DNA from 3 places in the Paenarthrobacter sp. YJN-D genome. Region 2 is predicted to be linked to each of the others. Evidence: riboswitches for the same ligand, from Rfam matches in the RefSeq annotation. Region 2 holds a riboswitch; each other region holds the start of a gene.
What was found. Region 2 has a riboswitch for cyclic di-AMP ahead of HMI60_RS07770 (hypothetical protein). Riboswitches for the same ligand answer to the same signal wherever they lie in the genome.

Region 1 (10,258 bases), 240 kb from region 2:
CTCCAATCGACAGGACCCGCGGGAGCCTTGCGCGGAGGCCGGGCCTGCGTCTTCCGCGGTTTGTCCTCCGGCGGCTTCGGCGCGGGCAGCGGCTTCGCCCAGGGCAAAGGGAAAGCAGGGACCAGTTCCCCCAGCTGGACTCCATGGGGAGGCACAATCATGACCCCGTCAGCGCCGGCCAATCCCCGCATCATTCCCGGACCTGTGTGCTGGGCCGGCGACGCCAGGCCATAGACCAGTCTGAAGGGCATCAGACGCGTTCGCCCCGGATCAGCATCGATGGTGGTGCCGCACGGCACTTCTCCCACGTCAGCCGGGCGGGCATGCCCGAGGGCTGCAAGCAACGGCGCCCCGACAGTGAAGAGAGCCATCATCGCGGCCAAGGGGTTGCCCGGCAGCCCCACCACGAACCGTCCATCAGGAAGTTCCGCCAAAACGGCCGGGTGCCCTGGCCGCATCGCGATGCCATCGATCAGCAGGCGGCCGCCGAGTTCGGCCACGGCCCTCCGGAAGTGGTCCGTTCCGGAGCGCCCGGTCCCGCCGGTCGTGATGACGACGTCGGCCGGCGGCTCTGTTTCTGCGTCCGGTCCGCCTGGTTCCGGCTCAGTATCCTGAAGCGCGGCCATCCATTCCTCGTAGCTGTCACCCACCCGGAGTTGTTCGCCGGCGATTCCGCCCAGGAGTTCCACTACTGCACCTAATTGTGGCCCGAAAGTGTCCCTGACCTGACCCGGTTGCGGGATGCCGCGCTCCACCACTTCCGAGCCTGTCAGGAGGAAGCGGACCAAGGGCTTTCCCAGAACATCCAAGTGATCCAGGCCGGCAAGGGCCGCTAGGGCAATGTGCGCGGGGTTCAGGCGTGTTCCGGCCTTGAGAAGGACGTCACCTTCGGCCGCTTCTTCTGCGGCCTTGCGGATGTGCTGGCCGTTGCGGGGCTCCCCCGGCTTGGCGGCGCCGCCAAGCGCGAGAACCGGCAGGCCGTCGTCGTCGGTGGTGATGATACCGCTCTCGCTTCGCAAGACGGCCTTGGCGCCGGGCGGAATGAGTCCGCCGGTGACTATCGGGCTCGCTTGGTGGGGCGCCAGACGCTGACCGGGTTCACTGAGGATCCACGGGCCGCTGCCGTTCACTGCCCACCCATCCATCGCGGAGGAGGCGTAGTGGGGCATGTCCTGGAGAGCCAGGGCATCAGAGGCCAGGGTACGGCCAAGGGCTTTTGCCAGCGAAACCGGCCCCGGGGGTATGGGCGTGGCGACGTCGAACGCGCGCTGCCGGGCCTCCTGCCATGTGTGTGCCGCGTGGTGGCCCTCGCCGGGGGCCTCCGTCATTCGGCGTCAGTCCCGGTCTCCGAGTACTCCTTGGCGATTTTGCGGGCCAGGTCCAGGGCCGTTTTCATGGAGGCGTCATCGCTGGCCTGGCCAATACCACGGGCCATTCCCGCCGCGAAGCCGGCAATGAAGGTGGTGAGCGGCGCGGCCGGGCGAACCACCGAATGCGCGGCCACTCCTGCCACGGCCAGTACCTCGTTGATGTCTATTTCCACGCCCTCAAGCTCAAACGCCTGCAGCAATATGCGGCACCAGTCCTCGAGCGTTTCTTCCTGGCTCTTCACGTCCGCCTCCAACTCGTAGTCAATACCCAGCACCGCGGCGTCCTCCCACGTATCCACGTCGTCTGTGGACCCCGCGGGGACGTCAACGTCCAGCAGGTTCAGCCTAGCAAGCAGCTTGAACACTGAAGAGTTCGTTAACCCGGAACCCCGGACGGCCGAGGCCACCTCCCGGTCCAGAGCGGCCGTGCTGTATATGCCCAACAACGGTTGCTTCCGCCCGTCAGCGGATACCGCCATGACCCCTTCCACCGCGGGGTGCGCAGCGAGCACTTCCAACAGGCGGCCGATCCCCTGCGATGCCTTGGGCATATCGCAGGCCAAAACAAGCGTCCAGGGGGATCTCATCCCGGCCGTATCAAGTGCCGACAACCCTGCGGCGATCGCCGCTGCCGGGCCTGCGAAGGCCGGCTCCTCACGCGCGAGCAGCACGGATCCGGGCAAATGCACTCCGTGCTCGCCGGGACCCACCACTACTGTGGCCGCAGCAGCCCGGGCAGCCTCCAGTGCGCGCGAAAGGAGGGTGCCGCCGTCGTACTTCAAGGTGGGCTTGGGCACGCCACCGAGGCGGGTGGCCCTGCCACCCGCCAAAACAACGGCGTTGAACTCCATCCGCCCAGCGTACCCGGACGGCGGGAGGTCAGCAGAAATCGATCAGGCAGCGGATTCCGGCAGAAGGAACGGGTCCCAGTCCGGCGCAGGTTTCTCGAGTTCTTTGATCTGCCACATGGTCCCCTGGGGCACACCGGGTTTGAAACGGAGTTTCCAGCCCATTTCGGCAAGTGTGTGGTCGCTCTTGGCGTTGTTGCATTTCAAGCACGCCGCAACCAGGTTTTCCCAGGAATCCGCGCCGCCCCTGGACTTGGGGTGTACGTGGTCTATGGTGTGGGCTGTTTTCCCGCAGTAGGCGCACCGGTGACCGTCGCGGCGAAGAACCCCGCGGCGACTCACGGCAGTGATCTTGTTGTACTTGGGGCGGATGTAGCGGTTAAGGAGGATCACGGAGGGGCGTCCGAGAATCTCCTGTGGCCCGACGACAGGCTCGTCGCCTTCGGCCACTACGCTTGCTTTCCCAGTGAGCACAAGGACCAGCGCCCGGCGGAAAGTTATTACCGCCAGCGGTTCATATCCAGCATTCAGAACGAGTGTGCGCATGCACGTACCTCTTCACGGCCGCACCCGTCAGGGGCACGAGGGCCGGCTGCCCTCTGCATGTACGGGCTGTGGATCGACAACACAAGGGTAAGCACTTATATGCCGTATCAACGAATTTATTTGTCGTTTCGCTCACAGTGTCGGCAAAAGTTCACGCGTGATTAAAGCAAAACACCCCGCAGGCATCTGCCTGCGGGGTGTTCCGGGAGCTGATTGTCAGCCGTTGACGCGGATGAAGACCGGGCCGGAGCCGACGTTAACGCTGAACAGTGCCGTGGTGGATCCGTTCCATCCACCGTGGACTGCCATGCCGTTGCCGACGTACACAGCAATGTGTGCCTGTCCGGCCAAACCGCCGTTGGCGTAGTAGGCGAGGTCGCCGGGCTGTGCCTCGGCTGCACTGACAGTGCGGCCAAGCGACAGGTAACCGGCGGGCCAGTCGTGGAAGTGGATACCCACGGCTGCAAGGGAGTTGGTAACCAGCATGGTGCAGTCCTGCGTGACACCGAGCTGGGCGTACGCGGCGGCAGCAATTGCTGCGCCGAGTCCGCTGGACGCAGCCGGAGCAGCGGGTGCAGGGGTGGCAGTGCTGACGGCCACTGAGGCGTTCGTGGCCGGAGCTGCGGTGGCGGTGGACTTGGTCGATGCCTTGGCCTCAACCTTTGCCGGAGCCTCTTCAACCACGGGAGCCGGAGCTTCCACGGTGGTGACCACGGGACGCTCGTAAGAGATGGCAACCGTGGAGTCCGCAGCGATGGTGGCCTGGGCAACAGACTGGACATCGAGGGCGGACGTCGACGTCGATTCGCGGTCGACATTCGTCTCAGCAGCATTGGCAGCGATACCGCTGGTCAGCACCAAGCCTGAAGCTGCGGCGATGACTGCTGCCTGGCGGCCGACGCCACCGGCGTTGACGGTGACGGCCTTTGCGATGACGGCAAGCGAGCTGGTCTTGGGGGCCTCAGCGCGGTGCCGTGCAACTTTGTGTGCACTGGTCATTGTTTTCTCTTTCGTATCCGCAGGCAGTTGGGGTACCTGTGGGTAGTGGGTCAGCTGGCAGGGGTACGTCAGCCGGCCCCGAATCGGGTTGTTTCTAGCGGAGGGTGAAGAACGAAGACGTGCCGGTGGAGGCCACGGAGTGCAGCAGGGTTCCCTGGCCCGGGTTCAAAGCACTGATCATCATGCCGTTGCCGACGTAGATGCCTACGTGCGCACCGCCGTTCTGCATGACCAGGTCACCGGGCTGGGGGGCGCTGGTGGGCTTCATGGCCGTCCAGGCGTTGACGCGGGGGATGCTGATGCCGGCCTGGGCGTAGACCCACTGGGTGAAGCCGGAGCAGTCCCAGCCGCTCGGAGTAGTGCCGCCCCATACGTAAGGCGAGCCGATTCCTGTGTAGGCAATCGCTGCGAGCCCGGATGCTGCCGCGCTGGAGGCGGACTCCTTGGCTTCGGAGGACTGGGCAGTGACTGCAGTGGCTTCATCCGCCGTGCGCTCTGTGACCTGGGCCGCACGCTGGACAACCTTGGGGGCTTCCTTGGTGGCCACGACGGGGCTCTCGAAGGAGACGGTGGCTGTTGGCTCTGCGGTGACCACCGCGGTGGCAGCCAGCTGCTGGGTGCTGGAGACTTCCGAGGTGGAGACGTCGGTGTCAGCGGCGTGAGCCGGCAACCCGACAGTAAGGACGAGGCCTGAGGCTGCTGCCAGCACGGCGGCCTGGCGGCCAACGGTACCGGCGTTCGAGGAAACAGCCTTCGAAAGAGTGTTCAACGGGTTCGAACGAACCGATTCAGCGCGATGGCGCGCAGGGGTAGTGCGTGATGACACGTAGGTAGCCTCTCCCAATGCCTGCGAGGTGAGCTGTCGGATTCGGATGGGAGTCATCCGGCCGCGCTGCTTCACTGGGAAACTTTGCGACTTAACCCCAAGGCCTTCATTCGAAGACCAGAAGTGGTTCCCCCGCCCCTGCCAGACGATTTTGCGAACGGACCTCGAGTGGTGGCAGAGCTAGGCAATCCACTCAAGTGCACCGGCCCCCTAAAAAGCCGATGCGCTCTGAAGGTTATAACAATTGAAAGCGAATGTCACATTCAGGTCACGAGGCCTGTCATCAATGCGAGAGAGCACCATCAACTGGCTTAGAGCCAGCCCATGGGGTCAACGACCTCGCCGTTGACCTGTACTTCGAAGTGGAGGTGGCAGCCGGTGGAGGCGCCTGTGGTGCCGCTCAGGGCTACGGTGTCCCCGCGGTTGACCGTCTGGCCCACCTGGACGTTGAAGGACGACAGGTGGTTGTACGTGGTCTCCAGGCCGTTGCCGTGATCCACAACCACGCGGTTTCCTCCGCCGTACTCGTGCCACCCGGCAAAAGTCACTTTGCCTGCTGCAGCTGCATGCACGGCAGTTCCGCATTGGGCCACGAAGTCCTGGCCGCGGTGGAAGTCGCCGGTGCCGCCCGTGAGGGGGCTGACGCGGTAACCGAAGGGGGAAGCGGTGGTGAGCGTGTCGAGGGGGCTGCCCAGGGTGCCCACGGAAGAAGCACGCTGGATGCTGCCGGCCGACTGGGCGCTGAGCAGTTGCTTCAGCTTTCCGTCAGGGTCCGCAGCGGTGGCTACAGCTGCGCGGCTGAAGTCGATTTTGGCTGATGCTGCCGCGGAAACTTCGGGCTGGCTTCCGACAGTGCCGCCAACGGCCAGGGCAGATTCGGACTGTCCCGATTCCGAGGTGGCCATGACGGGGCTGGTGGCCGGCAGGCCGACAGTCAGGGCAAGTCCGGTGGCGGCAAGCGCAACTCCGGCCTTCTGCCCGACGCCACTTGCTGCGGCGAAGTCGGCAACCTGGCGCAACGGGCTCTTACGGCGGCGCACCTGGCGTTCGGTGTCGCGGGGCCGGATCTCCGTTACGACGCGGGCTGGCCGCAGCTCAGTAGCGGGGCCGGACGCACGGCGGCGGCCCCTGACGTTCTGCGATGTCAAACTCTGTTCCTCTCTGAAAAGCCTGCGAAGTTAGCTGTCGGATTCGGGTCAGAGAGTTCAAAGACCCGGTCCGCACGAAGCGCTCACGGCACACAGGTATCCAAGGAGGGACTTGCATCAATGGGCACTTCTGCTGCGGACTTCACCCCAAGGCTGCTTCTTTAGACAGCCGCTTGTGGTTCCCCCGCCTCTGCCAGTGGTGATGGTTCACCCGATCCGCTGGCAGAGCTCGGCTCCGGATCAGGTAACGCTTTGGTATCAGCGCTAGTAGATAACTATAGGGGATTAAGGCCCTTGGTAATAAATTCGTTATCAACAGAAAGACGCCTGCGGCGGCGGGCCATTATCATCAATTTCGAAAAACCGCAGGTCACACGCGCGCCAAAGCCTCTCAAAGTGAGGTTTGACACTGCCGGGAGGGTTGTCGGACCGGAAGGCTGTCAGTTGAGGGACACGAAGACGTGCGCCGCAACTTCAGGCGGGAGCTCCAAGGCTCCTTCGATGCCGGGCACCCGGACGGAGATGTACTCGCCCACGCGCTCGAGCGAGACCGGCGCCCCGGGCCGGATTCCGCCCTCATCCAACTGGGTGAGCAGTTCCGGCTCCACCTGGATGGGCTCGGCCAGCCGCGTGACAACCACCCGGGAGTCGGAGGCGTAGCCGTCCATGGCCTGCAGGAGGTTCACGTCGATCCGGGGGAACTGTGTTCCGGCCATGCCTCCCAGTGCTTCCAGTCCCGGAATCGGATTTCCGTAAGGTGACTCGGTGGGATGCTCAAGCAGTTCATAGAGCCGGCGCTCCACGCGCTCACTCATCACGTGCTCCCAGCGGCAGGCTTCATCATGCACGTACGCCCAGTCGAGTCCGATGACATCGGCCAGGAGCCGCTCCGCCAGGCGGTGCTTCCGCATGACTTCGGTGGCACGCTTGCGTCCGACTTCGGTCAGCTCCAGGTGGCGGTCGTTGGACACAATCACCAGGCCATCGCGCTCCATCCGCCCGATGGTCTGGGAGACCGTGGGGCCGGAGTGCCGCAGGCGTTCGGCTATGCGGGCCCTGAGAGCCACAATGTTTTCTTCTTCAAGCTCCAAAATGGTCCGAAGATACATCTCAGTGGTATCGATCAGATCCGTCATCCAGCTCAGCTCTCCTCGAACGCAGTTCTTGCGTAATCTCCACCGTACCGCGTCCCATACCGGGGTGGGCGGTGCCACCGCCACCCTTTGAACGCCAACCCCCAGCCTAGCTTATTTGGAATTACTCCGGATAATTCCGGACCCATTGCGGTCGCATCTTGTTCGTCCGCGTTCCACGTGGCGGACTATGACAGGGGCAGGTTCCTGCGCGCGGGCCATGTCAGGCAGAATTGGGGTGTCGAAGGGGCAGCTGACGCCACCTGCCACGACCCATCTTGAGCCGATACCCTTTGGAGCCACACGTGAGCGACAACAGCATCACCATACCCGCCGACCTCCTGCCGAAAGACGGACGCTTCGGCGCTGGACCGTCCAAGGTCCGCCCGGAACAGCTCGAGGCCCTGTCTGCCGCTGCCACCACCATCCTGGGCACCTCCCACCGGCAGGCTCCCGTCAAGAACCTGGTGGGTTCCGTCCGGGAGGGCCTGAGCCAGTTCTTCCGCGCCCCCGACGGCTACGAGGTTGTCCTCGGCGTCGGTGGTTCCACCGCGTTCTGGGACGTCGCCGCGTTCGGCCTGGTGGACAAGAAGGCCCAGCACCTCTCCTTCGGTGAGTTCGGTTCCAAGTTTGCCGCCGCCACCAACAAGGCACCTTTCCTTGATGCGTCCTCCATCATCAAGTCCGAACCCGGCACCCGTCCTGCCGCCCAGGCAGAAGCCGGCGTTGACGTGTACGCGTGGCCGCAGAACGAAACCTCCACCGGCGTCGCGGCTCCCGTAAAGCGGGTCCAGGGAGCCGACGAAGGTTCGCTGGTCCTGGTGGACGCGACCTCCGCCGCCGGCGGCCTGGACGTCGACGTCTCGGAGTCGGACGTCTACTACTTCGCGCCGCAGAAGAACTTCGCCTCCGACGGCGGCCTGTGGCTCGGTCTTTTCTCCCCCGCCGCCTTGGAGCGGGCCGCCCGCATCAAAGCCAGTGGCCGCTGGATCCCTGACTTCCTGGACCTCCAGACAGCCATCGACAACTCCAAGCTGAACCAGACGTACAACACGCCGTCGCTCTCCACCCTGGTAACGCTGGATGCCCAGGTGCAGTGGCTGAACAGCAACGGCGGCCTGGACTTCGCCAGCAAGCGCACGGCAGATTCGGCCAACCGCATCTACTCATGGGCAGAAGCTTCCGAGTACGCGACGCCGTTTGTCGCCAACGCCGAAGACCGTTCCAACGTCATCGCCACGATCGACTTCGACGATTCGATTGACGCCGCCGCCATCGCCAAGGTCCTGCGGGCCAACGGCGTGGTGGACACCGAGCCGTACCGCAAGCTTGGCCGCAACCAGCTGCGCATCGCCACGTTCGTAGCCATTGAACCGGACGACGTCTCGGCCCTGCTCGCCAGCATCGACTACGTGGTGGGCGAACTGAAGAAGTAGCTCCCCCAAAAAAGGATCGAACGGAGCCGCCTGGGTCATGCCCGGGCGGCTCCCCCGTTTAAATCCCCCAGGCGCCTTAGCGGACCGGCCCAGGGCCGCCGTCGCCGTCCTCAGTAACCGGACCGGACAGCAGCGACTCCACCCGGAAATGCCGCAGGCCGCGGGCCCTGCGATCGAAGCGGAGGCGCAGTTGCTTAGCCCTGATGATCCACACCAAACCCACGACGGCGGTGCTGACGCCGGCTACGGCCGCGACGCCGACAGCCCAGCGGGGGCCGCCCACATTGGCCACCCAGCCCACCAGCGGAGCGCCGATGGGTGTCCCGCCCATGAAAATGGCCATATAGAGGGACATCACGCGGCCACGCATGACTGCCTCGGTGGTGGACTGTACGTAACCGTTGGCGCTGGTAATCAGGGTCAAGGCGAACAGGCCACATGGGACCAGGGCGAGCCCGAACATCACGGCGTTGGGAGCCAGGGCTGCGAGGGCACTTGCCACGCCGAAACCACCGGCTGCAGCGAAGATCAGCCTGAGGCGGGGCCGGCCACGGCGCGCGGCCATAAGCGCCCCGGTCACTGAGCCGATGGCCATGACGGAGTTCAGCAGCCCGAATGCGCCTGCATCCATGCCGAACTGCGTACCCACCATGGCTGCGATGAACAGCGGGAAGTTAAGTCCGAAAGTGCCCACGATGAAAATGGCCACCAGGACCACCTGGATATCGGGCCGGCTCAGCACGTAGCGCAGCCCTTCCCGGATTCGTCCCTTCCCGGCGGCGGCACGGGGTTGGGCACGAAGCGACTTCACCGGAATCAGCTTCAATGCCACAAGCATGGCCACGAACGAGACGGTGTTGATAAGGAAAACCCAGCCGGGGCCCACCACCACCGTCAGCACGCCCGAGACCGCGGGTCCGATCATACGTGCCACGTTGAAGGAAGCGCTGTTGAGGGCCACCGCATTGGACAGGTAGTCGTCGGTAACCAGCTCGGAGACGAATGTCTGGCGCACCGGCGCGTCCAGGGCAGTCACGATTCCCAGGAGCAACGCGAAAATGTACACGTGCCACAGCTCAGCCACGCCCAGCAATACCAGGATGCCCAGGCCGGTACTGAGCAAGGCCATGGCTATGAGCGTGATGAACAGCAGCTTGCGCCGGCTGTAGCGGTCAGCCAGCAGTCCCGCCCAGGGCGCAAGGAACAGTTGAGGCCCCAGTTGCAGGGCCAAGGTAATGCCCATCGCCCCGGCGTCATGCGCTGTCAGGTGGTCAAACACCAGCCAGTCCTGGGCTGTGCGCTGCATCCAGGTCCCGATGTTGGATATCAGCGCACCGAAGAACCAGATGCGGTAGTTGAGGATTCCGAGCGACCTAAACGTGGACATCAGTGTCCGCCATCCATTGAGTCACCCAGTGTTTCCGCAATGCTTATTCAGCCCCGGCTTCGTCGCTGTCCACAGCGATGTCTTCGTCCCCGGACTCGTCCGGTTCGTCGTCGTCTTCGGCGGCCGGGCCGGTTGCCTCGTCTTCGGCAGCCTGCACGGACTCTTCGGAAACGTCACTTTCTGTCTCCTCCACCAAGGGCGTCTCGTCCTCGGGCCGGACACGCTTGGCCCAAGGCACCCACTCCGGCGCCAGGATGGAATCCTCGGAAGGCAACAGCCCGAGCTCACTCACAGTGACGATCTTGGAACGCGAGTTGCGGGTCACCACGGCATACCACTGCCAGCCGCCGTATCCGGCAAGCTTGGACTCAAACAGGTGGGTGACCACTCGGTCACCTTCGGATTTGGCGCCAAGGTGCGCGCCCACCTCGCCCGGTTTGGCGATGCCCTCCACAGCCTCACGGGCAGTATCGACGGCGGCTGCAAGGAAGGCGTCCGGCTTGCCAGTGCGCCACACGGGCAAACCGGCACGCGGCTTGGTGGCCGTGGGCTTCCGCGCGGGAGC
Region 2 (10,258 bases):
ACCAGCAGCGACAACCCGGCCAACGGCAGCGGCACCACAGCGCCGGACCACACCACCAGCCCCAGGCCCGATGCAGCTTTGGAATGACGCGCCACCACGTTCCCCACGGCCCAGGACAATGCCGCCGCGAGCACAATCATGAGCGGCAGCACGGGCGCCACGGCACTGCGTCCCAGCGCCACGACGGCCAGGCCTGCGATACCGAGCGCCACACCGGCCAGTTGCCTCCGGCTTGGCTTTTCGCCAAGGAAACGCGCGGCGAGCAGCACCGTAAACAGCACCTGCGCCTGCAGTACCAGGGACGCCAGGCCTGCAGGCATCCCCAGCGCCATGCCGAGGTACAGCAGACCGAACTGCCCGGCACTCATGAAGAGTCCGACGCCGATAATCGCCTTCCAGCCGACGTCCGCTTTCCGGATGAAGAAGATGAAAGGAAAGACCACCAGGAGGAAGCGCATGGCCACGAAGAGCAGCGGCGGGACGTCCCGGCCGTTCGTGTGGAGTCCGAGGTCGATTGCGACGAAGTTGATGCCCCAGAGGACGGCGACAAGCACGGCAAGGAAGGAGTGGCGAAGGTTCACAAGTACACTCTGACGCCCTTTTCCTTGAAGCACCAGCGTTGAATTCAGCAATAAACCAAGTAGATTTGCTTCATGATCGATATCTCGGCTTTGCGCGCACTGGTCGCCGTGGAACAGCACGGTTCCGTAGTGGCTGCCTCGGACGTCATGGGCTACAGCCCCTCAGCGGTTTCCCAGCAGATCAAGAAATTGGAGAAGCAGACAGGCGTGGCCGTCCTGGAGCGGAACGGCCGTGGAGTGCTGCTGACTGAGCGGGGGCTGGCGCTGGCAGGGTACGGCCGGCGGATCATGGGCGAACTTGAGGAACTCCAGGCAACCCTCCTCGCCGATCCCGCCAAACCGTCTGGGCTGCTGCGGTTGGTGGCTTTCTCCACGGCCTGCCGGGGCCTGGTAGGACCGGTCCTCGGACGAATGGCGGCCGCACATTCCGCGCTGGACATCACCGTCCTGGCGGAGGATCCCCGGGAAGCCGTGCAGCGGGTGGCATCGGGCGAAGCCGAACTGGCGGTGGTCCACAACTGGAACTCCGTTCCGCTGGTGATACCGGATAACGTCGTGCACGAGGACCTGTGTGTCGACCAGGCCGATGTCCTGGTCAACAGCACGCACCCGCTTGCGGCGCGTACCGCCGTCGAGCGTGAGGACCTGCTGGACGAGACGTGGATCAGCACCCCGGCAGGAGCCATCTGCAATGAGGCTCTTTTGCAGATCTTCGCCGGACTGGGCCGCGTCCCGGACATTCGCGTTTACGATCCCGATTTCTCTACCCACATCGCCATGGTCGAACAGGGGGTGGCGATTGCGCTGGTGCCCCGCCTGGGCAGGCCTACCCTGCCGCCCGGCGTGGTGGCCATTCCCGTGGTCAGGCCTGCCCAGCAGCGATCCGTGGGAATCGTGTACAGGAAGACCATGACGGCCAGCCCCAACATCCGGCACGTTGTCCGCTTGCTGCGTGAAGTGGCCGCTGAGGAATTGACTGAATAGCGGCAGCTAGTGGCGGGGCACAGTGAAGTGCGTCAGCCGCGCATCCTGCCCGTCGAGCTCAGCCCAGGACTTTTCCGTTTCCATGACCGTCAACGCGCTGGTTGGGTAGCGGGTGGCGGCATCCATGTAGGCGTCGTGATCCGAATCCCGGGAGGCCAGGTGCATGGCGAGATCCTGCACCCCCGGCATGTGCGAGATAACCATGAGCGTTGTCACCGTGTCCGGCACGTGGTTGATGACCGTCAGCATGCGGTTGGCCGAGGCGGAATACAGGCCGTCCTCAAGTTTGGGCGTGGGCGCCTTCTCGCCGAGCTCGTCGCACACCCAGGTACAGGTCTGGCGCGTCCTCAGGGCTGAGGAGCAGAGGATGAAGTCCGGAACAACACCGTTTTCGAGCAACCACTTGCCGGCCAGCGGCGCCTCGCGGTGTCCGCGTTCCTCCAGTGGACGCTCATGATCCGGCACACCCGTGGGCCAGTCGGCCTTGGCATGGCGCATGATCACAAGCCGCTTGATGTGGTGGTCACTCATAGATCAACCCTATCCGTCCCCTTGACCGTGGAGGCCAATTCTCACTGGCCGGACAACGCGAAAGCGCCCGCCCTGGAGGGCGGACGCTTTCGCAGTCAAAAGATTAGATCGAGTATTCCGGAGCGGCCCAGACGATGACCTCGGGGTGCTCGTAGAAGCGGTAACCCTGTCCACGGACTGTACGCACGGTGTTCGCCAGGCGGCCCAGCTTGGAGCGGAGGCGGCGGATGTGGACGTCGATGGTGCGCTCGTTCGGCACCTCTTCGGCGTTGCGCCACAGGCCTTCCAGCAGCTCGTCGCGGCCCACGGTGCGGGTGCCGTTTTCGACGAGGTAGTTGAGAAGCTCGAACTCCTTGAACGTCAGGTTCAACGACTCGCCATCCAGGTGCACTTCGCGACGGGCAAGATCGATCAGCACGCCTGAGGGGCGGGCTTCCTGCTGCGGAGCCGGACGTGCCGCTTCCGCACGCTGGCGGGAGGCTACGGTGGGGTCGCCGAAGGTGGAACGCACGACGTCGAGCGCGGACCCGGGTGCCCCGGCGGGAGCGACGGCCACGGCCGCGTAGCTCTCGGCGCCTGTCACCAAGGACTGCGCGTAGGCACGGATTTCCTGGGCCAACTTGGCAATGGAGGTTCCAGCCGCAGCTGCGGTCTCTTCGTCAATACCCATGTAGAGCACGAAACCGCGGGCTACGTTGTCGTTGGCGACGGGGCGCAGCCTGTCCGACTGGGCGATCACCGGGGTGGGCGCAGTCATGGGTGCCGGCTCGGCGGCAGGTACTGCACGCAACTGGCCGTAGGAGTTGGGGTTGTAGCCCTGCGGCACGTACCCGGGAGCCTGCTGGCCGGCGCCTTGCTGGGCGGGGGCGTAGCCGGGGCGGTTGCCGAAACCGGGGCGGAGCCCTGCGTTCGACGCGGCCTTGTTGGCGTTACGGACGGAGATGTGGACGTATCCAGATGCAACTGACATGGAGTGCTTACCTCAAAAGTGAATAGCCGTCATCGCGGCTTCGAATGCTGAATGTCCCCGCAATGAGTTTGGGGAGGGGCGCCCAACGCTGGGCTAGGGGGCGAATGCCTGAAACTTCTTGGGGTGGAAAGTTAGGCTTGCATTCGACAACAGCGGTCATCATGGCCAGCGGGTGTGCTGGACCAGGTTGCTGCGGCTGCAGGTGCTGTTGAGTTCTTGTTCACATTGGAAGTGTGCAACGTAACAATGGCAACACGCAAGTAACAAAGCGCCGAACCGTCCACATTTTGAGACGTAGAGGTCTATTGTGCTGCAAATCACAATTCCGTGGACCCCTAAAATGAACGCCATTTCATTCGTTGCGAGGAAGAAATATTAGCCTTCCAGTGAATTTTCTTCGGCTGATCGGGCATGATTCGCACTCTCGTGTTCGCGATCGCAGCTGATTCGGAATCTCACGTTCTGAAACACTTGTTGTCCAATCGTCGGCCGGCAACTTCTCGAATTTTTTGTCCGGAATCTGGTAGAGACGGCGAAATCGTCCCCCGTTTCAGGACCAAGTGCCACCCCGGGCCGGGTCCCACCTCGCTAGTGTTGACTTCACAGCGTCTTCACAGGACCGGCAAAGCGCTGGCAAACCAGCAGAACAGAGAGTTGTCCCATGGCCTCCTCGCACTCCATGACCAACAACCTTCCCCAGCTCACCCATCCTGACGGGTCCCCCATCCGTGCACTGGTGGTGGACGACGAACCCAGCCTTGCCGAACTCATGAGCATGGGCCTCCGCATGGCCGGCTGGTCCGTAGCCGTGGCTGCCGACGGTCCCGGGGCGGTAAAGCTTGCCAAAGAATTCCGACCCGACGTGCTGGTGCTCGATGTCATGCTGCCCGGTTTCGACGGCGTCGAGGTCCTCAACCGCATCCGTGCTTTCGCCCCGGAAGTTCCCGCCCTGTTCCTCACCGCCAAGGACGCCGTCCAGGACCGCATCGTTGGCTTGGCGGCCGGGGGCGACGACTACGTCACCAAACCTTTCAGCATGGAAGAAGTCCTCCTCCGCCTCCACCGGCTGGTCCAGCGTTCCGGCGTCGCTGCCATGGACACCGCCGAACTGGTGGTGGGAGACCTGACCTTGAACGTGGACACCCGGGAGGTAACAAGGGCCGGCGAGGACATCACCCTCACCGCCACGCAGTTCGAACTCCTGCGCTACCTCATGGAAAATCCCAAGCGCGTCGTCAGCAAGGCCCAGATCCTGGACCGCGTCTGGGACTACGACTTTGGCGGCCAGGCCAACATCGTGGAGCTCTACATTTCGTATCTCCGCAAGAAGATCGAGGCGAACCACCCACCCATGATCCACACCATCCGTGGTGCCGGCTACGTCATCAAACCCGCGGACTAGGCATTGGGCACCCTTTCAGGAGTTGCCAGGAGCTCCCGGCGCAGCTGGCTCAATCCCTCCACCTGGCATTTGCGCACCCGCCTGGTGCTGGTAGCCATGGCCTTGCTGGTAGCAATCTGCAGCGCCGTCGGAATCGTCAGCTACGCCTCCATGGACGCGGTGTTCAACAAGCAACTGGACCAGCAGCTTCAACAGGCCTCCAGCCGCGCGAACGAGTTCGGCAGGCCGCCGTCGAGCTTTCCGAACGCACCGTCCGGGAGGCCGGATCCGCTGGAGGCCCGCGGCCAGGCCGCCGGGACGCTGAACGCCCGGATCGACGGATCAACTGTTCGGAGTTCAGGCCTGATCGACGCCCAGGGCAAGAGGGTCTCCCTTTCGGACGCTGACGAGCAGGTACTTCTGACACTCCCCCGGGACAGCCGCCCTGTGGACCGTTCCCTGTCCAACGGCGACTACCGCCTGGTGGCCGTGACAACAAACTACGACGACGTGATCGTGACGGGTCTGCCGCTGGCGGACAAGCAGACCGCCGAGGCGTCCCTGGTCTGGACCATGGTGCTGGTATCGCTGGGCGGTCTGGTGGTGATCGGCCTGGTTGGCACGGTGATTATCCGGCGAACCATGCGGCCGCTTGAGCAGCTCTCCGAAGTCGCCACCAAGGTTTCACGCCTCCCTCTCGACGCCGGCGAGGTGGCACTTGCGGTGCGGGTCCCGGCGTCGGCCTCCCATCCCGGCACTGAAGTAGGGAGCGTCGGCTACGCCCTGAATCAGATGCTGAACAACGTATCCAGCGCGCTGGAGGCCCGGCAGGAAAGCGAAACCAAGGTGCGGCAGTTCGTCGCCGACGCCTCCCATGAACTGCGTACCCCGCTGACCGCCATCCGCGGCTACACCGAGTTGCTGCGGATGACCGAAAACTTCACGGACGACGGCAGGAAGTCGCTGGCCAGGGTCCAAAGCCAGTCCGAGCGCATGACCACGCTGGTCGAGGACCTCCTGTTGCTTGCACGGCTGGATGAAGGCCAACCGGTCAAGGTCACCGATGTGGACCTGACCCAGCTTGTGGTTGAGACAGTGAGCGACGAGAAAGTCATGGCCCCGGACCACATCTGGCAGCTCTCGTTGCCTGATGAACCCATCACCGTCCGCGGCGATGCCACGCAGCTCCACCAGGTGCTGGCCAATCTGCTCTCGAACGCCAGGAAGCACACAGATCCCGGAACTACGGTTGTCACCGGCGTGATGCTCTCGGCCGACGGCAGTGCAGTGGTGACCGTGACGGACAACGGGCCCGGCATTCCGGACGATTTCCAAGGCCGGATCTTCTCCCGCTTTGCCCGGGCCGACGCAGCGCGGTCGGGGTCGGAGGGGACGTCGGGGCTGGGCCTGTCGATCGTGGAATCCATAGTGGAAGCGCATGGTGGAAGCGTCGAAGTGACCTCCCGTCCGGGTCGTACGGAGTTCGCCGTGAGGCTTCCAACCGTGAGCGGCGGACAACTGTAACGATCCCGGCAAGGCGACTCACCGTCGTCGTGATCTCTGTTACCTAAATGTGACTTCTGCGGAAACCTCCTGTACCGTCGAAAGGGTGGGTCGCCCCAACTGGCCCGCATCCGGGATGCGCCGAGCTCTGCCACTTCCCGGAGTCCGTACTTTCTCCGAGGCAGAGACGGGGGACCCAGAGTCTCCGGGCCCAGGCATTTATTGCCGGCCCTTGGGGTGAAGCCGCAGCGTGATGCGCGGCCGGATGACCTCATCCGAACCCGACAGCTAACTCCGCAGGCGCTGAGAGGTAATCACACATGTCTGAATTTAACGATCAGACGCGCCCTTCCGCGCGTCACCGCGACCATAACGACAACCCGTCGACCAAGTCGCAGTCAGTCCTCAAGAAGGCAGCCCGTGACGGCAAGTCCGGTGCACGCATGTCCGTAGTAGCCGGCGTTATCGCCGCTGCACTGGGCGTTGCATCGCTCGGAACCGCCGCCAACGCAGCTCTTACTCTCCCTGAGGCAAGCCGCGTGGCCGAAGCCCGGACCGCCGCCGAGGCCAGCAACAACAAGGCCGCTGAGGAAGCCGCAGCAGCCAAGAAGGCCGCAGCTGAGAAGGCTGCCGCCGACAAGGCCGCAGCTGACAAAGCCGCCGCCGACAAGGCCGCAGCTGACAAAGCCGCCGCCGATAAAGCCGCTGCAGATCAGGCCGCCGCCGCACAAGCAGCAGCCGACCAGGCCGCCGCAGAAAAGGCTGCCGCCGAAAAGGCCGCCGCTGACGCTGCCGCAAAGCAGGCAGCCGACGCCGCTGCTGCCGCCGCCGCAGAAGCCGCAGCCGCCGCAGCTGCTCCCAAGGCTGTGGATGACCCCGCTGCTGCCAAGGCCTACGCCGCCAGCATTCTGGGCAGCTACGGCTGGAGCGCCGCCGAAATGACGGCACTGAACACGCTGTGGGAGAAGGAATCCAACTGGAAGACCACTGCCACCAACGCCTCCAGCGGCGCCTACGGCATTGTCCAGTCCCTTCCGGCCGGCAAGATGGCTTCTGCCGGCGCTGACTGGCAGACCAACTACCAGACCCAGATCAAGTGGGGCCTGAACTACATCAAGGAACGCTACGGATCCCCGTCAGCTGCCCTGGCCTTCCACCTGGCCAACAACTGGTACTAAGCCAAGCTGTTTGATTGCCGCCCCGGCTTCCGCCGTTTGCCTCAGTTCTTACTGGAGCGGATGGCGGAAACCGGGGCGGCTTCTTTCGTTTTCACAGGTGCTTGCCGGGGCTCACAGTAGTGTCACAGCTTCCGCCTAAAGCGTTCATAATCTGATCCTTCATTCTGGATCCATGACCATCACGGATCCAGGGACCGTAGTCCACCACCCGCAGGACCCGGGCGTGGGCGTCCCCGCCCGGGTTCCTGTCCTGGACCTCACCGTGCCCGTCTGCGACGAGGAAGCGCGGCTAGAGGCGAACCTCCGCCGGTTGCACAGCCACCTCATGGAGTCACTGCCGCACGCGTTCCGGATCACTGTTGCCGACAACGCCAGTACGGACGGTACGCTTCGGATAGCCGAGCGCCTGGCCCGGGAACTGCCCGAACTTCTCGTCGTCCGATTCCAGGACAGAGGCCGTGGGAACGCACTCCGCCAGGTCTGGCAAAACTCGCCGTCGCCCATTCTGGCCTACATGGAAGCCGAGCTGCCGGCGGACCTTTCCGCTTTGGCACCCTTGCTGGCCCCGCTGCTCTCCGGGCACTCGGATGTCGCTGTCGGCACCCGGCTGTCACCGGCCTCGCACACGAACCTGAGCCCGCAGCGGCAGATCATTTCCCGCAGCTACAACGCCCTGCTGCGGACCCTCATGGGCGCCCACGTCTCCGATGCCCAGTGCGCTTTCAAAGCCATCCGGGCCGACGCCGCACGCAAGCTCCTCCCCTACATCAAAGACGACCGCTGGTTCTTTGACACTGAACTCATGATCGACGCCGAGCTCTGCGGTTTGCGCGTCCACGAGGTCCCCGTGGACTGGACTGACGATCCCAACTCAAGCGTCGACGTCGTACGGACAGCCTTTGCCGATCTGCGCGGTATGGCGCGGTTGATGCGCGACCTCGCCCGGGGACGGGTCCCCGTCCGTGAGCTTAGGAGGGAGCTCGGTGCGGTGGCGGAAACGGGAAGCGGTATTCCCGGCAGAGTACTTCGCGCCCTGGGGTGGGCTGCGGTCTTCGTCGTTGTGGTCCTGCTGACGTCCAATCCCCTCGGTTTATTGCCGGGCGCCCTGACCGCGCTGGTTCTGACGGGATCGGCCGCCCGGGTGGCCGCAGGGTTACGCGTCGTCCTGCGCGGGCAGAAGTCCGCCCACCGTCCCCACAGCATTGAGCTGCCGCAGGCCAGGGCACAGTAACGGGCGTCTATTCTTCAGGTTCCGCCTCAACCGCGCCACGGACGGCTGCGATGGACGCTGCAACGTCCCCGGCGTCCGTGGTCCAGTTGCTCACCGAGATCCTGAGGATTTCCCGGCCGCGCCAGGAAGATCCGGACATCCACACCGCCCCCTCGGCCATGAGCCGCTGCGTGATCCTGTGGGTCCGGTTATCGCTGCCGAAGCTCACAGAGACTTGGGTGAACACCACATCATTGAGGATCTCAACCCCAGGGATAGCGGCCAGGCCTTCCGCCAACGCCCGTGCGTTCGCTGCGAGCCTGTCCACCATGGCGATCACACCGGAGCGGCCCAGCTGCCGCAACGCAGCCCACACCGGGATACCGCGTGCGCGGCGGGACATCTCAGGAACCTTCTCCAACGGATCCCCCAGGCCTGTTTCCGTGGCGATCAGGTAGCTGGTGTGGACACTGAACGCGCGGCGGAGGGATTCCGGCCGCGAGACGATCGCCAATCCGCAGTCATAGGGAACGTTCAGGGTTTTGTGGGCATCCGTTGCCCAGGAATCTGCCTCCTCGACGCCGGCCAGCCTCGGCCTCAGGGTGGGGCTGACGGCTGCCCACAAACCAAAAGCACCATCAACATGGACCCACGCTCCGCGGTCGTGGGCCACCGCGATGGCTTCTTCCATCGGGTCGAAAGCGCCTGAGTGCAGGTTGCCCGCCTGCAGGCAGACCAGCGACGGTCCGGGCTGCTCATCCATGGCCGCAGCCAAAGCTTCGGGAACGATCCTTCCCTGCCGGTCCGCTTCAACAGGGACGCATGCTCCCAAACCCAGGTACCGCAGCGCCAGGTCCACGGCGGCGTGGCGCTCCCTGCCGGCAAAGGTGGTGATGCGCGGCCCACCGTTGAGTCCCAACGATTCCAGGTCCCAGCCTGCCTCATCCATCAAAAACTGTCGTCCCGCTGCCAGGCCCACGAAGTTGGCGGTGGTGGCACCGGTAGTGAATCCGACGTCGGACGTTGCCGGAAGGTGGAGAAGGTCCAGCAGCCAGGCAGCCGCGGATTCCTCGATGGCGGCCGCCGCCGGTGTGGCGAAGCGGAGTCCGGTGTTCTGGTCCCATGCCGACACGAGCCAATCGGCGGCCATGGCTGCGGGCAGGGTCCCGCCCATGACCCATCCGAAGAACCGGCCGGACTGGATGGCCATGAGGCCGGGTTCAGCCAAAGCGGCGAGTTCATCCACTACCTCGGCGGCATCGGTGGCCTCATCAGGCAGCCGCGGCAGGATGCTTTTAGCCACCTGGTCGGCGTCGGACGAAGGACGGACAGGGCGGGTAGGCACTGACGTGAGCCAAGCACCGGCATGGACCATGGCCCGTTCCAATGCAGCACCGTAAGCCTCCGGCATCGCAGACATGCGCACAGCCTACGCCCGGTTAACGGGCTGGAACAGTACGAATTGAAAGCTAGAGGGTCAGCGTCAGGAGGTGGCCGCCGTCGTCATCCTTCACGACGGTGACCGTCACGGCTGAGTAGTCCAGGATCCGCCACATGCCAGGCTCAAGGCCGCCGCCTGCGTCGCCCACCACAACAGTCCGCATCCCCGCGGCCCGCGCAGCCGCGATACCTGCCGGTGCGTCTTCGAAAACCACGACGTCGGCCGGCTCGGCTCCCAGCAGCGCGGCCGCTTTGAGGTAGCCCTCCGGATGCGGCTTGCCCCGGGTGACGGACTCTGCGGTGACGGTGGTGGACGGCATGGGGAGCCCGGCGGCCTGCATGCGGATTTCTGCCAGGATGCGGTCTGCGGAGGTAACCAACGCAATGGCCTCGTCCGGCAGGCCAGCCAAGAGCGCTTCGGCGCCGGGCAGCGCGATCACACCGTCCGTCCGGGACCGCTCCATTGCACCGAGCTCGGCA
Region 3 (10,258 bases), 1.9 Mb from region 2:
AACTCAGTACGCGCAGCCTTGGGGAACAACTTGACCATAAAACGCTCCATCAATCAGAGCGTTGCAACGACCCTATGACTTTGCCCCGGGAACATTGGCATTAACTGTCACTTCGGCAGGCGTTAAACCACGACGGCGGGGTGCGGCTTCGCGTGGAAGCTGCACCCCGCCGTCGTGGTTGGCTGCTTAGGCGGAGACCAGGCTGTGCCAATCGTTGACGAGGGGCAGGTTGTGCGCCTCGGAAACGGAGTGGTGTGCCACGTGGCCTGCGGCGATGTTGAGGCCGGCGGCCAGGGCGGGGTCGCGGTCGAAGGCGGCCTTGACGCCCAGGTTGGCCAGTGCCACGGCGTAGCGCAGGGTGACGTTGGTCAGTGCGTACGTGGAGGTGTTCGGAACGGCGCCAGGCATGTTGGCAACGCAGTAGAAGATCGAGTTGTGGACCTTGTACGTCGGTTCCTGGTGGGTGGTGGGGTGCGTGTCCTCGAAGCAGCCGCCTTGGTCCACAGCGATGTCCACCAGGACCGAGCCCGGCTTCATGCGGGAGACGAGTTCGTTGGTGACCAGCTTGGGAGCCTTGGCGCCCGGGATCAGGACGGAGCCGATCACGAGATCTGCGTCGATGACTGACTTCTCGATCTCGTAGGCGTTGGAGGCAACGGTCTTCAGGCGGCCCTGGTAGAGGGCGTCCAGTTCGCGCAGCCGGTTGATGTTGATGTCCATGATGGTGACATCAGCACCGAGGCCCAGCGCCATGGCAGCGGCGTTGGTTCCCGCAACGCCGGCGCCGAGGACAACAACCTTGGCCGGGCGGACGCCCGGTACGCCGCCCAGGAGGACACCCTTGCCGCCGGCCGGAGCCATCAGCGAGGAAGCGCCGACCACGACGGACAGGCGGCCTGCGACCTCGGACATGGGGGCGAGCAGCGGAAGTGTGCGGCCTTCCTGCACGGTTTCGTAGGCGATGGCCGTGACGCCGGAGTTGATGAGCTCGGCGGTGAGCTCGGGTTCTGCGGCGAGGTGCAGGTAGGTGAAGAGGATCAGGCCCTTGCGGAAGCGGTGGTACTCCGCGGCGATGGGTTCCTTGACCTTCATGACCATGTCCGCGCGGCCCCACACGTCATCGGCTTCGTTGACGATTTCGGCGCCAGCGATCGAGTATTCCTCGTCGGTGATGCCCGAGCCGAGGCCTGCGCCGCGCTCAACCAGAACGGTGTGTCCGTGGGTGCGGAATTCGTGGACGCCGGCGGCCGTGATGGCTACGCGGAACTCGTTGTTCTTGATTTCTTTGGGGACGCCGATGATCATTTGCTGGCTCCATCGTTAGCGGCCTGTTCGGCCGAATATTTGCTGCGGGCTGTGATTCCAGAATAAATCCGGCTGTGAGGCAGGCGACATGGATTCCCGACCGGCCCGGGAGCAAACCCCCGGAAATTCAAGGAACTCCTGCCGTCAAGCTCGACATTTGTCGAGCACCAAGGCGTCAGGTGTCGCCTGCTGTTGGTACGCTTTCCGGATGCAGCAAGACGTGGAACAGATCGTTGAACGCGTAGCACTGAAGCTCGGCCGCGGACTGTCCTTGGAGGACCTCGACGGCGTTCTTCTCGCCTACAGTTCCAACCAATCCCACGCAGACCGCGTCCGGGTGAATTTCCTGCTCAGCAAGCGCGTCCCCAGCGACGTCAGCGCCTGGCAGCTCTCGCACGGTATCTCCACCGCCGTGCGCCCCGTGGTGGTGCCCGCCAACGACGAACTCGGGATGCTCGGCCGCGTCTGTGTCCCCTTGTTGGTCCGCGGTTTCCGTGTGGGGTACTTGTGGGTGCAACAGGACCTTGAGGAGCAAAGCGCGACGGCGATCCTCGCCCAGTTGCCCGGCGTTCGGGACGAACTGGACCTGTTGGCGGGCTTGCTCCTGGACTCGAACACGGCCGAGTCCGAGTTCCGGCGCCGGCGTGAGCAGGAGTTCCTCTCGGCCTGTGGCGGCGAATCGAACGCCGTGGCGGCCGTTGCGGGGTGGAAGGAGATCCAAGGCCGCGGCCCGTGGCAACTGGTGACGATCCTTGACGCCGAAGGTGCCCGGTCCGACGTCGATCCCATCGCGGCAACCCTCACGCACCGCTCAGCCGCGCTGCAGTCCACCATCGGCGTGAACGCGGCTTTGTTCAGCGCGGGCACGGAAACCCACTCGGTGGTCCTGTTCCGGGAATCCGGAGGACGGGCAGACCACGCGCAGGTCCTGGTCCATTACCAGCTTGAGCTCGCAAAGCGTGCCGGCCGGACCGTGGACCGCGTCATCCTGGGGATCAGCGAACCCTTCCAGGTGATCAGGCAGCTCGCGGGGGCGTACCGGCAGTCCAAGGTTGCTGCGCAGGCGGCGGCCGTGGATGCGCAGCTCGGGGAACTGGTGGACAGCCGTTCCGTGGGCGTGTACCAGCTCTTTGACCGCCTGCTGGCACCGGGCGGCTGGGACGATACCGGCTCGGTGCATTTCCGGACGCTTGAGGACCAGGACAAAAACGGCGAGCTCCTGCCGGTCCTGGAGCTTCTCTACGACAACGACAGTGCCGTGCAGGATGTCGCGGCGAAACTTCACCTCCACAGGAGCAGCATCTACAACAGGCTCGGACGCATCCGCCAGCTCATCGGTGCTGATCCCTTGAACGGTGCCATCCGGCTTGAACTGCATGCTGCCTTGAAGGCGCGGCGCTGGGCCGGCAGGCCGCGGATCTGAGCCGGACCGCGGATCTGAGCCCGGACCCGCGGATCTAAGCACCGGCAAAACTCAGCGCAAGAAACAGATAAGGCAGGTACCCGCGCGGGTACCTGCCTTATCTGATGCCAATGCGCTTGCCTGGCCGTTCACGGGGGAACGCGTCAGGAGCGCCTCAGCCGCTGGCAACTCCAGCGGCCCAAACGGCGCCGGAACGTTGCCGTGCGGCTGCTGCTGCAGTACCGCCCGTGCCAGCCGGCGTGCACGTTGGTGCGGGGCAACCGCGTGCTCACTGCAGTGCCTTCTGTGCGGCGTCAAGGAGCGACTCCAAGGTGGACGCCTGCGGCTGAGGCGACGTGCCTGCGGTGGGCTTGCCGGTGGGCCGGGGCTTTGCCGTTTGCGTTCCCGTCGGTGTTGGCGTCGGGGTCGGCGTGGGAGTGGTGGTCGGCGTCGGCGTCGTGGTGGGCGTCGGTGTTGCCGGCGGCGTCGTGATCGTGTCCGAGGGCACGTCGCCGGGCGCCGGCGCAGGTTGGGTCGGAGCCGGAGTGCCGGCTACGGGGGACGGCGCTGCGACTGCCGGGGCGGACGCCGAGGGGACCCAGACAGGGGCTGCCAGGGAGACGTGCGGTGAAGGAACCGACGACGGCGAAACCGCCACAGGCGCTTCCGGTACCGTCGCCGGTTGGCCTGCTTCGGATGACGATTGACCCGACGACGACGGGGAGGACGCTGTGGTGTAGGAAGCCCGGGGCGCAGGGGCTGCCGAGCCCGGTTGGCGGTCCTCGCCACTCTGGCCGCCGTTGGCTTCCTGGGCCGGACTTTCCTGACCGAAGAACGGAAGCTCCAGTGCCTGCCCGACGGTTCCCGCAGTCAGTACCAGGCCCAGCGCTCCGGCAACCACTGCCATGCGCTGGCTCATGTGCTTCACCGACGCGGCTTTCCGCAGAACAGCTTGGGGTTCGCGGCCAAATGAGGAGGTGGTGCCGAGGGTTGATGCCGTCACCGGCGGAGGTGTCTTGCGGGATGCCGCCGGGGCCGGGGCAGCCGCTTCGGCTCCGGCTTCCCCGCGGGTGGCTGCCTTGCGGGCGGCAACCACGGGAATGGCTGACGTGGGAGGCCCTGGTGTGGTGGATGCCGGAGCTGCGGCCCGCGCGGCTTCGACTACCGGAATCGCTGCGGTTGCCGGCTCCGGAAGCGCAGGGGCTGCCTTCGGCTCGGCAGGGGCGATCACAGCCCTTGCCGCACGCTCACGCTCAGCGGCCCGGGCCGCAGCCCGCGTGATGGGCGCAGCCGTAGCGGGTGATGCCGGAGTGGGTGCCGTTACGGTGGGGATCGCCGTCGTGGCGGGTTCTGCTTGGGTGGGGATCGCCGTCGTGGCTGGTTCCGGGGATCCGCTGGGTTGGGCCCGACGGCGTCCGGTTGGCTTGGTGCGCTCGCGCTCGAGTTGCGCGCGGCGTGGGTTATCCATGGTTGGGGACATGGTTGTGCCTCTCAACGCCTGCGAGGTTAGCTGTCGGGTTCGGACGAGGCCGTCCGGCCGCGCGTGGCGGCTTCACCCCAAGGGCTTGCGGAGAAAACAAGCCCGGGAAACTGTGGGTCCCCCGTCTCTGCCGCGGGTCTGGCGGATCCTGGATTGCGGCAGAGCCCGGCGTCAATCCAGAAGCGGCCCAGCGGAGATCGGGTCGCCCTACGACCGTACAGGAGGCGGAAAGTAAAGTCACATTAATGTAACGGGCGGTAGTTCTGCCCCCGCGGGAGGGTGCTACCGCTTAGGCTTCGGGGCCGGCGCGGGGGCGGGGAGTTCGTGTTCGATTTTCCGGACCTGGTGGGCCTGATGTGTGGCAGGGCGGAAGACTTCGTCTGCGATCCCCAGCAAGCCGCCTGCTGCGGCCCGCCGGACGCCGCGCTTGTTCTCCCGCGCAATCCAGTACCAAAGCGCGCCTATGAGCGCGGGAACTCCGAGCACTGCTGCCAACACGGCCAAGATGTCCATCCGCCAACACTAGCCTTGGGCACGTACTGGCCGGTAGACATGAGCTATGGACCTACCAGTGATGCCGCCCGTTTCGCCCATGCTCGCCAAGTCCGTCACGAACATCCCCGACGTTGGGCATTACGAGCCCAAATGGGACGGATTCCGGACCATCGTCTTCAAGGACGGGGACGACATCGTCCTGGGCAGCCGCAACGAGAAGCCCATGACCCGTTACTTCCCGGAGCTGGTGGAAGCGCTGAAGAAGAACCTTCCGGACAAGTGCGTTGTGGACGGCGAGATCATCCTGATCCAAGGCAACAGGCTTGAGTTCGAGGTGCTGCAGCAGCGAATCCATCCCGCGGACAGCCGGGTTCGGATGCTTGCGGAGAAGACGCCGGCGTCCCTGGTGGCGTTCGACCTGCTTGCCCTCGGCGACGAGGATCTGACCGGCCGGCCCTTCGCCGAGCGGCGCGCTGCCTTGGAGAAGGCCCTCGCCGACGCCCGGCCTCCTGTATACGTAACGCCTGCGGTGACGGACCTGGGGCGCGCCAAGGAATGGTTCGTGCAGCTTGAGGGAGCAGGCCTCGACGGCGTGCTGTCGAAACCGCTCGACGGCACCTACCAGCCGAACAAGCGGGTGATGTTCAAGACGAAGCATGAGCGGACAGCCGATTGCGTGGTGGCCGGATTCCGTTGGCACAAGACCGCGAAAGTTGTGGGGTCGATGCTCCTGGGGCTCTACGACGACTCAGGCCGGCTTCATCACGTCGGCGTCGTGGCGTCATTCCCCATGGCAAAGCGGGAGGCGTTGGTGGCGGAGCTTGAGCCCTATCAAGTGGAGCTCGGCGACCATCCGTGGGGCGAGTGGGCCAAGCAGGACGATTCGCCCGGGGGGTCACGGATGCCCGGGGCGCAGAGCAGGTGGAGCGCCGGAAAGGACTTCTCCTTTGTGCCGCTGCGCCCCGAACTGGTGATCGAGGTGGCCTACGACTACATGGAGGGTGACCGGTTCCGCCACACGACGCAGTTCCGTCGGTGGCGGCCGGACCGGACTCCTGAAAGTTGCACGTACTCGCAGCTGGAAGAGCCTGCGGAGTACGACCTTGGGGAGATCCTGAGCCTGCCGTAGTGGCCCGGCGGGGAACTACTCCTCGTGCCCCTGGTCGCTGCTCATGCTGCCTTCGGCGGGCGGGGTTTCTCCCGGGGGCACGCCGCCGCCTGGCTCGAGGCCTGTGACGTTTCCATCCAGGGGGTCGGGATTGGCCGAGGAAGCGGGGTCGTCGTCCTCGTCCTGGCGCATGTCGGGATCTTCGTGGATGCTGTCCGCGTCGGCGGTAGTGTCGATGGGTCCACTGGCGCCGCTCACGCCGAAGGTCCGGGGATCGTCTTCCGGGTCATAGCTGGTCATGGTGAGCCCTTTCGTAAGTAAGCTTACTAATTAGCTTGCTCCGCAAGCCTATCCGGGACGGGCCGCGCCAACAAGGCCGTCCGCAGAGGTGCCCGTGCCAATGCGGCTCCCTGCGCCTCGGCGTCCTGCTTGCTCAGCGGTGCCGGGTGGTGGCGTTGACGAAGCTGCGGATGGCGTCCGCCACGGCTTTGGGGCGCATGTGCTGGGCAACGTGGCCGACGCCGGGAATTTCCACCAGGCGCCCTTGGGCCACCGCCCGCGAAAGCCTCAAGGACCAATCCGGTCCGGCAACATTGTCGCGGCTTCCCCGGAGAACCAGGACCGGGACATCGATGCCGGACAGCCGATCCAGGGTCGGGTACTTCATCATCACGGGCAGTTCGGTGACGTACCAGCGCGGTCCGCACCGGAAGTAGTCCCCCATGACGATCCAGTTGGACGAAGGACTCTCGCGGAGGATGCCATCCAGTGTCAGGGCAATCGACTGCTGCATCACGTTCTTGTGCCGCGAATCGACAACCGGCCCCATGAGCACAAGCTGCCGTGCACTTTCCGGCCGGTGCAGTGCAGCCTCAATGGCGAACTGCACCCCCATGGAGTGGCCTACCAAAATGTAGGAGTCGATGCCGCGGGATGCCAGGGCCCCGGCAATGAAGGCACCGTAGTCCTCGACCTGGAGTTGCCTGCCGGGTCGGGGAGTGCCGCCGAAGCCCGGCAGGTCGAAGGAGTACGTGGGCGCATGCGCCGCCAGCACGGCGTGCAGTCGTGCTAGGTACCGGTGGGAAACCCCGATGCCGTGGATCAGGATGTAGGCAGGCTTCTCTGCCGACCCGGCCCCGGCGGCGGACCCGGGGTCGGGAGACCCCTCGGTCCAGAAGATGCGTCCGGTGAGGCCATGGGCCTCTATGTCGGAGGACAGTAGCGCGCTCATGCGGGATAAATGACGGAAAAGTACCTTGAAGCCATACAGCTATTGAACAGCATGCTGTCGGTTTCGGAGGGCTCGCCGGTGCGAGCTAGTCCCGCGCGGCGTCGTCCGATTCATTGGAGTCGGCCGGCCGCGCATCAGCTGCCTTCGCAGCGTCAGCCGCCTCCCGGCGTCGTGCGATTTTCGATTCGGTCCACATGGTGACCGCCACGAACACCGTGCACGCGAACATGAAGGTGGCCACAAAGTTCAATCCCATGGCTGAGCCCAAGGGTATGGCAAGGGCAAGCGCAGCCAAACCGGCCACGATATGCCACCCTTTGAAATTGCCCACCGATCAAGCGTAACCCCGGGCTTTACAGGTCCCCGCCTGTTGGCTGGGATCGTTGCTTGATCCTTATCACTCGGACGCTTTCAGTCGCTTTCCGCAGCCTCCGCAGCGGCGGTTTCGTCCTGCTTGCGCTTCTGGGTTTCCAGCCACGCAATGATCGCCGCCTGCCGGATCCGACGATGCGTTCCCCGGTACTCCACCGGAATCTCGCCACGGTCGGTCATGTTCCGCAGATAGGTGTGCGAGATCCCGGCAAGCTCCGCAGCCTGCGAAGTCGTCAGCATTTCCTCCACGCTGCTGACGGTCACCGTTTCGCCCCGCCCGAGCCTCGCAAGGAGGTCGACGACAGCGTCCCGCGCCTGATCGGGCAGGCGGTGGACCGTGCCGTCCACGAACACGGTGATGTCGTCGCTGTCGTTGAGGGAGCGTGCCAGGTTCCGGGCGTCGTCGGTGGGGAGGCCTGCTGTGACGCGGGGAGCTATCAATGCCATGGCAGAAGCCTAGCCTGCGGCGTGGAGGAAGAACTTACTCCGCGTCCAGATCCGTTTCCAGCAGCTTCACCAGTGCGTCCAGCGCGGCATCGGCACCGTCCCCCTCGGCCCGAAGCACCACCACGTCACCCTTCGCAGCGCCGAGGGTCATAAGCGAGAGGATGCTGGCCGCGTCCATCGCTTCGTCCTCGGGCTGGCCCTGCATGGCGATGGTGACATCCACCGGCTGCTCGCCGGCTGCCTCGGCGAACAGGGCAGCGGGCCGGGCGTGCAGTCCGGAGCGGCTGGCTACGGTTGCTGTGCGTTCTGGCATGGTTTCTCCTTGCGTTGGTGCGGGAAGGGTTAGAGGCCGAGCTCTTCGAGCACGGGGAGCTTGGCGCGGACCCAGTCGCGTGCCTCGGTGGCGCTGGGGGCGGAAAGAGCCAGGCGTGCAAGTTCCTGCGCCTGCTCCAGCGTGACGGTCTTCAACACGGTCCCGACCGCGGCCAACGAGCGCGCGGTCATGGACAGTGTGGTGACGCCCAGTCCGGTGAGGACGACGGCGAGGGCGGGGTCCGCGGCGGCCTCGCCACAGACGCCAACGGGCTTGTTGTTGCCCTCTTGTGCCGAGCCTTCCACGGTGAGCTGCACCAGCCGCAGCACCGCGGGCTGCCACGGAGTGTTCAGATCCGCGAGGGGGCCCAGCTGGCGGTCGGCGGCCATGGCGTACTGGGTGAGGTCGTTCGTGCCCAGGGACGCGAATCCCACTTCACGCAGCACGGTTGCGGCCGTCAGCGCGGCGGAGGGGACCTCCACCATTACGCCTGGCGTCCGGATTCCCGCTGCTGCGCAGAGCGAGGCAAAGCGTCCTGCCTCGGCAGCTGTGGAGATCATAGGAGCCATGACCCACACATCGGCCTCGGATTCCGACGCGGCGCGGGCGATCGCCTCGAGCTGGCGTTCCAGGACGCCCGGGGTGGTGAAGTCGGTGCGGTAGCCGCGAACGCCCAGTGCAGGGTTGGGCTCGGTGGCATCCGTGAGGAAGGGGAGGGGCTTGTCGGCGCCGGCGTCGAGGGTGCGGAGGACCACCTTTTTGCCCGGGAACGCGTCAAACACGGCTTTGTAGGCGGCGGCCTGCTCATCCACGGAGGGCTCGGTGTCGCGCTCCAGGAAGCAGAATTCGGTGCGGAACAGGCCAACGCCCTGGGCGCCCAGCTTCGCAGCTGCCACGGCATCCTTGGCTCCGCCCACATTGGCGAGGAGCGGGACCAGGTGGCCGTCCGCCGTCGTGCCGTTTCCGTCGAAGGCTGCCAGCGTGGCGGAAGTTTCCGCCCAGGCGGTGGCAAGTGCACGTTGTTCCTCGGTCGGTTCGACGGCGACGAAGCCGGCAGCGCCGTCCACATAAACCTCTGAGCCGTCCGCGATCCCGTCCACGCCGTGGGCCGCAACGACGGCGGGCAGGCCAAGGGAGCGCGCGATGATCGCCGTATGGGACTGCGGCCCGCCGCCTGAGGTCACCAGCGCCAGGACAACTGCGGGATTCAGGGTCGCAGTGTCGGCGGGAGCGAGATCCTCGGCTACCAGGATGAAGGGTGTTTCGGAGGACGGGATGCCCGGTGCGGGGACACCCCGGAGTTCAGCAACAATGCGTGCGCGGACATCCAGGACGTCGGTGGCGCGCTCGGCCATGTAGCCGCCCAGGTTGTGCAGCATTTCGGAGACCGATGCGCCGGCTTCCCAGATGGCCCGTTCTGCGGAGGTTCCGGCGTTGACGAGTTTGCCCGCCGATTTCAGCAGCATGGTGTCTTTGGCCATGAGGGCGGTGGCCTCAAGGACGGCCTTGCCGTCGCCGGAGGCAGTTTCCGCGCGCGCCTTGAGTTCGTCATGGACGGCTTGCGCGGCTGCCTTCAAACGCGCGACGGCGTCTTCCGGAGCGACGTCCGCGGCCAGGCGTTCCCCCGACGGCGGTTCACTCACCGGCTTGGGCATCTGGCGGACGGAACCCGTGATGCGGCCAGGGCTTACCCCAACTCCTTGGAAATTCTGCACTGAATCCTCTGTTCCTGCTTGTTGTTTCAGACCCGTCGGCGACGGCACCGGGAGCCTCTGTAACCAGCCTACAAAATTCCTTTGTGAGCCACTTCATATAGCAACGCTATAGGTGCTAGGGTAGCGGTTATGAGTTTCGATGACCAGCTTCCGCCTAAAATTCGGTTGCTTCGCGCAGCTGCCGAATTGCTGGCGAATTCGGAGGGGTCAGCGGTCTCAACGCGCCAGATCACCAAGCTTGCCGGTGTCACGGCGCCTACGCTCTACCACCACTTTGGTGACAAGGAAGGACTGTTCGACGCCGTCGTATCAGCAGGCTTCGAAGAGTACGTGGCGGGGGAGCGGGACTTTGCGCCGTCCGGGGAGCCCTTGGAAGACGTCCGGCGGATG

Region 1: linked by a shared signal. The riboswitch ahead of HMI60_RS08855 (M23 family metallopeptidase) and the one ahead of HMI60_RS07770 (hypothetical protein) in region 2 are both predicted to bind cyclic di-AMP.
Region 3: linked by a shared signal. The riboswitch ahead of HMI60_RS18710 (hypothetical protein) and the one ahead of HMI60_RS07770 (hypothetical protein) in region 2 are both predicted to bind cyclic di-AMP.

Annotation. Positions count from the first base shown of each region.
Region 1 is NZ_CP053549.1:1,864,587-1,874,844, reverse strand. Features, by position in the region: gene HMI60_RS08880 (molybdopterin molybdotransferase MoeA) at 1-1,328, opposite strand, end outside; gene HMI60_RS08875 (NTP transferase domain-containing protein) at 1,325-2,221, opposite strand; gene HMI60_RS08870 (HNH endonuclease) at 2,264-2,764, opposite strand; gene HMI60_RS08865 (NlpC/P60 family protein) at 2,981-3,763, opposite strand; gene HMI60_RS08860 (C40 family peptidase) at 3,858-4,589, opposite strand; cyclic di-AMP (ydaO/yuaA leader) riboswitch at 4,594-4,776, opposite strand; gene HMI60_RS08855 (M23 family metallopeptidase) at 4,901-5,737, opposite strand; cyclic di-AMP (ydaO/yuaA leader) riboswitch at 5,742-5,982, opposite strand; gene HMI60_RS08850 (metal-dependent transcriptional regulator) at 6,178-6,873, opposite strand; gene serC (phosphoserine transaminase) at 7,176-8,306, shown strand; gene HMI60_RS08840 (MFS transporter) at 8,383-9,693, opposite strand; gene HMI60_RS08835 (DUF3027 domain-containing protein) at 9,737-10,258, opposite strand, start outside.
Region 2 is NZ_CP053549.1:1,626,864-1,637,121, reverse strand. Features, by position in the region: gene HMI60_RS07800 (EamA family transporter) at 1-581, opposite strand, end outside; gene HMI60_RS07795 (LysR family transcriptional regulator) at 654-1,565, shown strand; gene HMI60_RS07790 (histidine phosphatase family protein) at 1,572-2,096, opposite strand; gene HMI60_RS07785 (winged helix-turn-helix domain-containing protein) at 2,200-3,066, opposite strand; gene HMI60_RS07780 (response regulator transcription factor) at 3,728-4,468, shown strand; gene HMI60_RS07775 (cell wall metabolism sensor histidine kinase WalK) at 4,472-5,971, shown strand; cyclic di-AMP (ydaO/yuaA leader) riboswitch at 6,080-6,267, shown strand; gene HMI60_RS07770 (hypothetical protein) at 6,271-7,128, shown strand; gene HMI60_RS07765 (glycosyltransferase) at 7,301-8,359, shown strand; gene HMI60_RS07760 (aminotransferase class V-fold PLP-dependent enzyme) at 8,367-9,758, opposite strand; gene HMI60_RS07755 (HAD-IA family hydrolase) at 9,808-10,258, opposite strand, start outside.
Region 3 is NZ_CP053549.1:4,031,332-4,041,589, reverse strand. Features, by position in the region: gene HMI60_RS18725 (IS30 family transposase) at 1-38, opposite strand, end outside; gene ald (alanine dehydrogenase) at 187-1,305, opposite strand; gene HMI60_RS18715 (CdaR family transcriptional regulator) at 1,514-2,728, shown strand; gene HMI60_RS18710 (hypothetical protein) at 2,997-4,175, opposite strand; cyclic di-AMP (ydaO/yuaA leader) riboswitch at 4,191-4,341, opposite strand; gene HMI60_RS18705 (hypothetical protein) at 4,470-4,700, opposite strand; gene HMI60_RS18700 (ATP-dependent DNA ligase) at 4,747-5,811, shown strand; gene HMI60_RS18695 (DUF6480 family protein) at 5,827-6,090, opposite strand; gene HMI60_RS18690 (alpha/beta fold hydrolase) at 6,224-7,021, opposite strand; gene HMI60_RS18685 (hypothetical protein) at 7,107-7,352, opposite strand; gene HMI60_RS18680 (helix-turn-helix domain-containing protein) at 7,433-7,840, opposite strand; gene HMI60_RS18675 (HPr family phosphocarrier protein) at 7,875-8,153, opposite strand; gene ptsP (phosphoenolpyruvate--protein phosphotransferase) at 8,183-9,868, opposite strand; gene HMI60_RS18665 (TetR/AcrR family transcriptional regulator) at 9,998-10,258, shown strand, end outside.